One region of the Halomonas sp. LS-001 genome, then DNA from elsewhere that is predicted to be linked to it. Evidence: predicted binding sites of a transcription regulator. Region 1 holds the regulator's gene; the other holds the start of a gene.

Region 1 (3,952 bases):
CTCCTAGTGGTAGTAGCTTCAGAGGAGGACGACGACGGGGACGAATGTGTACGCGCGGTGGATGCATCGTGAGTGAAAAGCCTTGAAAGTAAGACCTTTACTATACGGGATTGAAGGGGGCTGCCACAATCATCGTCGCGATCTGACGCAATTTCTGATCGTGATCAGAGAGAATACATCCGTTACACTTAATGTCTTCCATTTGGCATATTCAGCGGAAACGCGATTCCCGATATTTTGATGTGTTGCTATCGTTACGCTGCTGTTGTCAGGCTAGAATTACTTCAAGAGTCCTTTTTATGTCCCGATACTATCGTTTAGTGGTTTCCTGCCCCGACCAGGTGGGCATTGTGGCGCGTGTGGCCAATTTTATCGCTCAGCAGGGGGGCTCAATTACGGAAGCGAGTCAGCACTCGGACCTTGAGACGGGTCGATTTTTCATGCGTTATGAAATTCTCGCTGATTCGCTGGCGATTGGGCTGGAGGCGTTTCGTGAAGCGTTTCGCCCCGTTGCGGATGATTTCAAAATGCAGTGGGCGCTGACCGATACCGCGCAACGCCCTAAAGTCGTACTCATGGTCTCCAAGGAGTCACATTGCCTGGTAGACCTGCTTTATCGTTGGCAGGCAGGGGAGCTTGCGTGTGAAATCGTTGGGGTGCTATCCAATCATGATGATTTACGCTCACTCACAGAGTGGTACGGCATTCCCTATCATCACATTCCCGTTGATCCTGACGACAAACAGCCCGCATTCGCTGCTGTTGAGTCACATATAGAAGCCTTGCAGGCAGACTGTGTGGTACTGGCCCGTTACATGCAGATTCTGCCGCCTGCCTTATGCCAGCGTTACCGTGGCCGGGTGATTAATATTCATCATAGCTTTCTGCCTTCCTTTGCCGGGGCAAAGCCTTACCATCAGGCCTATGAAAGAGGCGTCAAGCTGACCGGGGCGACCTGTCATTATGTGACCGAAGAACTCGATGCTGGCCCTATTATTGAGCAGGATATTCATCGTGTAACGCATTGTCATACGCCGACAGATCTGGTCCGCTTCGGGCGTGATGTTGAAAAGTCGGTACTTGCTCGCGGGGTTCGCTGGCACCTTGAAGACCGTGTGATTATTCATGGTAACAAGACGGTGGTGTTCAGCTAACGTTGAGGATCACAGAGCGTGGTTTAATATCATAGTGCGTGGTTTCATATCATAGTGCGTGATTTTATCGATACCATTGAGGTGGCTTTATGTCCTTTGCTGAAAGCGTCCTGGCACCCTGGGCGCTAGTGCTTTCTGCAGTGATGTCCTCGGCGATGCTGATATGGGTTGTCATGTTAAAGCCCTGGAAGCCTTTGATGAATGACACAGCACTGCAGCACCGCTGGCTGGCGGCGACACTGGCCGTTGTGCTGATGTGGCAGCTGCGTGCACAAGCCGTGGATTGGTTAACACTGCATCTGGTGTTTACCGTACTGATGACAATTGTGTTCAAAGCACCACTGGCGCTTTTAAGCAATCTCATGATCAATGTGGCAATGGTCGTGATTGGACGCAATGAGTGGCCATTACTAGGCGCAAATGTGCTTGTCACAGGTATTGTGCCTGCACTGACGACGGTGTTGATATGGCGTTTTGTAGACCGCAGACTTCCTGATAACCTGATGGTTTTTCTGTTTGCTTGCGGATTTTTCGGCTCTGCGTTGGCAACGCTGGCAGGAGGGCTGGTAGCCGTTGGGATGATCGTTGTGGCGGGAACTGAACCAGAAGCGGTTTATCTGGCTCAGGAGTATGCGCGTTTTCTGCCGTTGCTGATGCCGTCAGAAGCATTTATTACCGGTATGCTACTGAGTGTTCTGTTGGTCTATCACCCTGATTGGGTGGCCACCTTTAATGACCACCGATACATCGACATGCAGTAAGCAGAATGGATGATGAGAGCAGGTCAGGTGATGTTTAACCAAGTGCCTGACCGTTACCGCCACGAATAACGCCCACTCCCACGCCTTCGATTTCGAGAGGCTGTGAACGTAAGTCAACGCTGATGGGAGAGAAATCTTCATTTTCTGCCAGAAGCTGTACCAGGTGCCCGTCACGTTTAAAACGTTTCACGGTGACTTCATCCTCCAGCCGGGCCACGACAATCTGCCCATCGCGTACATGCTCTGTGCGGTGAACCGCCAGCAGGTCACCTTCCAGAATGCCAGCATCTTTCATGGATAGGCCGCGTACTCGCAGGAGGTAGTCAGCTTTTGGCGTAAAGTATTCGGCGGGCAGAGGGCAGTAACGATCAATGTGCTCAGCGGCCAGAATCGGGCTGCCAGCGGCAACTTCCCCAATGATGGGTAAGCCGGATGACATGTTTTCTACCGGTGAGGTTTCCGGTGTCGCTGTTGTTATATCGACACCTTCCTGAGCGGGCAGGCGGATGCCCCGGGAAGTATTACGGATAATGCGAATGACTTTCTTACGCTCAAGTGCCCGAAGATGCTCTTCCGCTGCATTCGGCGAGCGAAATCCCAGCGCTTTGGCAATCTCAGCGCGAGTCGGCGGATAGCCGTATTCACCCATGGTCTTAACGATAAAGTCGTAAACATTTTGCTGACGTGCTGTTAAAGGCCGAGACATAATACGCTCCCACCTGATCTTGTTGGTTAATGAAATAAAAAACAGACAAATGCTGGCAGCGTGATTACGACAGGTGTCTGAGACGGATGTGTCATGCGTTAACCAGCATTTATGAATAAAAAAATTTAATAAAGCATGTGTTTAAGTATACAGTATGTGTCTCTATCCAGTACAGGCTGAACGTTAAATTTTGTGTAGTGATACCAAGCATTTGCGTGTTGGCAAGTCAATAAGCCATGCGGTGGCATAAAATGTTTGTAAGTATTTGTGTAACAAACGTTGAGCACCTTTGACCCATGACGTAATATCAGGCGTTGTTTTAAACATCTGTTCTCTGGAGCGTCCATGGCTCAGCCTGACACAGTGACACGCATTCTCGACACCGCTGAAGTACTATTTGCAGAGCGGGGCTTTGCGGAAACGTCGCTGCGCAATATCACCAGTAAAGCCAAAGTTAATCTGGCAGCGGTCAATTACCATTTTGGCTCTAAGAAAGCGCTGATTCAGTCAGTGTTTTCCCGTTATCTCGATCCTTTCAGCGAACGTTTTCATAGCGCTCTGGATGAACTTGAAGTGCAATACAAAGGCCAGGTGATTCCTCTTGAAGTGTTATTGGAAACCATGGCTGAAACGGTATTGTCGGTTCCTGCTGAACGCAACAGTCTCAAGGTGTTCATGCGCCTTCTGGGCCTGGCTTACAGTCAGGCCCAAGGGCATCTGCGTCATTTTATCCAGGCGCAATATGGCGATGTCTTTACGCGCTTTACGGAGCTGATTCGTCAAGCAACTCCCGATCTGCCTGATGCGGAGCGCTTCTGGCGATTGCACTTTATGCTGGGCACGGTGACGTTTACTTTTTCGGGTCTGGATGCACTGAAAGATATCGCTCAGAAAGATTATCAGGAGCATATTTCCGTGCGCGACCTGGTGCGTCGTTTGCGCCCGGTCGTGGTGGCTGGCATGAATGCACCCTTGCCTGAAAGGCTCGAAAAGAATGACCAGAAGGATGAACAGGGTAAGGATGGACAGAGCAAGGGGTCTCATGTACACGCCGTCGTTAGCTGATCTTCCGCCTGACACGGGGCACTGGGTTGAAATTGATATTCAACAGCAAACGTTGACGTTGTGGCAGGGGCGCGAAGCGGGCTTTTCTTGTCTGGTGTCAACCGGTAAAGCCGGGGCAGGTCAGCAGGAGGGAAGTGGCAAAACGCCATTAGGCTGGCATTACGTTCGTGCGGCCATTGGCGCCGAGGCACCCATGGATGGCGTATTTCGTGGCCGCCGCTGGACCGGTGAAGTTTATACGCCGGCACTGGGCGAACAGAACCCAG
Region 2 (3,952 bases), 640 kb from region 1:
AGCGTGCAACGCAGTTGCTGTTAGACATCTGCGGTGGTGAGGCTGGCCCGATCAACGACGTCAGCGATGAATCTGCGTTGCCGCAGCCACGCGAAATCGTTTTCCGCGAAAAACGTCTGCAGGACGCGTTGAGCAAGCAGCTACCGCGTGAAGAGGTGAGTGATATCCTCACACGGCTTGGCATGCAAATCAGTGACACTGACCAGGGCTGGCATGTCTGCGTACCTAGCTGGCGGTTTGATATCGCTATCGAAGAAGATCTGATCGAAGAAGTGGCGCGTATCCATGGCTATAACAATTTGCCTGTGCGGCGCCCAGCGGCACGCCTGGCGCTCAAGCCAGCGCAGGAATCGCGTGTTTCCCAGGCCAGTTTACGTCACCAAATGGTAGCGCGTGGCTATCAGGAAGCGGTGACCTACAGCTTTGTGGCACCTGACTTACAGGCTGCGCTTTTGCCGCAAGCGGTGTCTCCAGAGTTGGCAAATCCCATTTCCGCAGATTTGTCCGTCATGCGCGCGAGCCTGTTTCCTGGTCTGGTGCGTGCATTGATGCATAACCTTAACCGTCAGCAAACCCGTGTGCGTCTGTTTGAAACGGGGCTGGTGTTTAACGGCCCGCTTGACGAACTTCACCAGACGCCGATGCTGGGGGCGGTAGTGTGTGGGTCGCGGTACCCGGAAGGCTGGACGGGAGGGAAGGAAAGCACGGATTTTTATGACCTGAAAGGTGACCTGGAAAGTCTTATTGACCTGGGCGGACAGCCTGAGTCATGGCGCTTTGAGGCAGCCGATCATCCGTCGCTGCATCCTGGTCAATGCGCGCGCATTCTGCATAATGACCAGCCCGCTGGCTGGATAGGGACACTACACCCGGAAGTGCGCGCCAAGCTTGGCTTGAAGGTCGATGCCTTATTATTTGAAGTGCGCCTTGATGCATTAAGCCAGGGGTCGATACCTGCTTTTGAGCCTCTGTCACGTCAGCCGGAAGTGCGCCGAGATCTTGCCTTTATTGTGAATGAAGACGTGCCGGTCCAGACTCTGCTGGATATGGCAAAAACGCATGCCGGTGAGCACCTCAAGCAGCTACGTTTGTTTGATGTTTATGCGGGTAAAGGGGTAGAAGAAGGCCACAAGAGTATTGCGTTAGGCTTGACCTGGCAGCATCCTTCGCGCACTCTAAATGATGATGAAATCAATCAGTTGGTTGACGTCATCGTTTTGCAGGCGCGTGAGCAATACAGCGCGGCATTGCGCAGTTAATCATGACGCGTCATCCTGCTGTGCTGAGACCAGACACTGGGCTAAGCGCTGGTGACAAGGAGATATCCATGGGTGCGTTGACAAAAGCAGAACTCGCAGAGCATTTGCATACCGAGCTTTCACTTTCCAAGCGCGAGGCGAAAGCAATGGTAGAGGCTTTTTTCGAAGAAATTCGAGCCTGCTTGCGTGAAAATGAGCAAGTAAAACTCTCCGGTTTTGGAAATTTTGATTTGCGTGACAAGCGTGAGCGCCCTGGTAGAAACCCTAAAACCGGCGAAGAAATACCTATTTCTGCTCGTCGAGTCGTGACGTTTCGCCCCGGACAGAAGCTCAAGCAGCAGGTTGAAACCTACCGTGGTGAATAGGCGCTCAGGCATATGAGTGCTGGGAGCCTGGTTAGGTAATCCCACTATTTATCATTGAAAAGGGTGCCATTGACGGCGCCCTTTTTTTATAGGCTGGCGATGGTTGCGCTGTTGTTGTGTGATGGTACTATGCACTGATGCTGTTTTTATATACAGTGTATGTATGCAATTTTTGTTATACAGCTCATTACACAGGTCACGCGTGATGTCGTTAACCATTTCTGTTCTGGGGCGAGCGGATCCGTCTGCCTTGCCGTTAGCCTTGCCACTCTTTTCCAGTGCGGTACGCGCCGGCTTCCCAAGCCCGGCGGATGATCATCTCGATACCGATCTGGACCTGCATCGTTATGTGGTCAAGCGTCCTGCTGCCACCTATTTTGTACGTGCTGAAGGCGACTCCATGGTCGGTGATGGTATCCATCACGGTGACCTGCTCGTCGTTGATCGCAGCCTGGCAGCGATGTCAGGCCGCATTATCGTTATCGCCGTTGATGGCGAGTTGACCGTCAAGCGTCTCGAATATATGGGGCAGCGTGCCTACTTGCATGCCAGCAACCCCGCTTACCAGCCGATACCCCTTGAAGGCCGTGAGTCTCATGTCTGGGGCGTGGTCACGCACGTATTGCACAGTCTGCCTGGTGCATCATCGCCATGATGGCGTTGGTGGACTGCAACAACTTCTACGTCTCCTGTGAACGGGTATTCAATCCGTCGCTGGAAGGGCGTCCTGTTGGTGTGCTTTCCAATAACGACGGCTGCATTGTGGCGCGCTCCAATGAGCTGAAGGCGTTGGGGGTGGCAATGGGTACGCCCATGCACGCCTTGCCTCCACCCATTCGCCGCCAAACGATACTGCTTTCCAGTAATTACGCGCTGTATGGTGATATGTCACGACGTGTCACCGATGTGCTCGGCGAATTCTCGCCCAATGTTGAGGTGTACTCGATTGATGAAAGTTTTGTGGGCTTTCAGGGCGAGGCGTCAGGCACATTAGAGACCCAAGGCCAGCAGTTACGTAAGACGGTGCGCCAATGGACAGGTGTGCCTGTGTCGGTAGGGCTTGCACCGACTCGGGTATTGGCGAAAGTGGCAAATCATATGGCCAAAAAGCATGCCACTTACCAGGCCAGTGGCGTTTGCTTGCTGACAGCGGATAGCGACATTACCCGCCTGCAGCTGCAGCAATTGCCGGTAACAGAACTATGGGGCGTTGCCTGGCGAACAGGTGAGCGTTTGAAACGTTTAGGGATCAAAACCGCCTGGCAGTTACGCGAAGCTGACCCCCGGCAAATACGCCAGCATTTTTCCGTTATTCAGGAGCGCATTGTTTGGGAGTTACGCGGCCAGCCAGCGATCCCATTGGATGATATGCAGATGCCCAAGCAACAGATCATGGTATCGCGCAGTTTTGGGCGGCTGACCAACGACTTTCGTGATTTGCATGAGGCGTTGCGGCATCACACCGCGCGAGCCGGAGAAAAACTGCGCCTGCAACAAAGTGTCACCAGTGCGGTGCTGGTGTTTATACGTACTAACCCATTTCGCGTGGAGTTGCCCCAGCTGCGCTGCCAGGTCGTAGTGCCGTTACATCGACCAACCGATGACAGTCGTGAGCTGATTGGCGCAGCCATCCAGGGTCTCAGGCAATTATGGCGAACCGGTTTTCAATACCATAAAGTGGGGGTGATGTTGTTGGATATTGCGCCTCGTGAGAACCGGCAACTCAGGCTGACGGAGTCAGCGCAAACGACGGCAGACGCCAGGCGCCGTGAACGGTTGATGGCGACAATGGATAAGCTTAACCGCGAGCTCGGAAAAGGCACCATACAGCTTGGCTTGCCGCGTCAGCACAACGCCTGGATGCTACGTTGTGCGCATCGTACCCCGCGTTACACTACGCACTGGAATGAATTGTTGCGTATAAGGGGGTGATGAATCATCCGTCACCCGACAGATATATTCTAAACAGACAGGAACGTCTCTATGTGGCAAAAAATGATCATCGCCGTGTTACTTCTAAGTAGCGGTCAGGCCTTTTCTCAGCCCGAGGCGAGGGAGTACCTTCAGTTAAAAGACCGGTTGGACCGCCCCGACGATGGTTACTGCCTTGATGTGGTTGGCAGTGGAAGGCATATCCGTTTAGATATGCCCCTGACGGCCCATAATTGCAAAGGCCCGCAGGTTTATGCAGACGAAGTCGTTCAGTACAGAAATGATCAAAGCCTGTATTTTCCGGCTTACGAAGGCTGTGTCACCGTGATGGGGCTAAACGATAAAGCGCTGGCTGGCAACGCCCTTATGCTTAAAGCCTGTGGCGCCGAGCAGCCT

Evidence for each region. The regulator LexA, encoded in region 1, represses DNA repair genes until DNA is damaged. The targets are predictions, from matches to a motif close to TACTGTNTANNTANACAGTA.
Region 2: ACU6TU_RS10075 (LexA family protein) is a predicted target of LexA. The motif match lies at 1,763-1,782, and genes of this name have one in related genera.

The regions. Positions count from the first base shown of each region.
Region 1 is NZ_CM129816.1:1,587,949-1,591,900, forward strand. It holds gene purU (formyltetrahydrofolate deformylase) at 300-1,154, shown strand; gene ACU6TU_RS07130 (energy-coupling factor ABC transporter permease) at 1,244-1,915, shown strand; gene lexA (transcriptional repressor LexA) at 1,950-2,621, opposite strand; gene ACU6TU_RS07140 (TetR/AcrR family transcriptional regulator) at 2,967-3,686, shown strand; gene ACU6TU_RS07145 (L,D-transpeptidase family protein) at 3,664-3,952, shown strand, end outside.
Region 2 is NZ_CM129816.1:2,224,148-2,228,099, reverse strand. It holds gene pheT (phenylalanine--tRNA ligase subunit beta) at 1-1,259, shown strand, start outside; gene ACU6TU_RS10080 (integration host factor subunit alpha) at 1,328-1,624, shown strand; gene ACU6TU_RS10075 (LexA family protein) at 1,830-2,279, shown strand; gene ACU6TU_RS10070 (Y-family DNA polymerase) at 2,276-3,556, shown strand; gene ACU6TU_RS10065 (hypothetical protein) at 3,608-3,952, shown strand, end outside.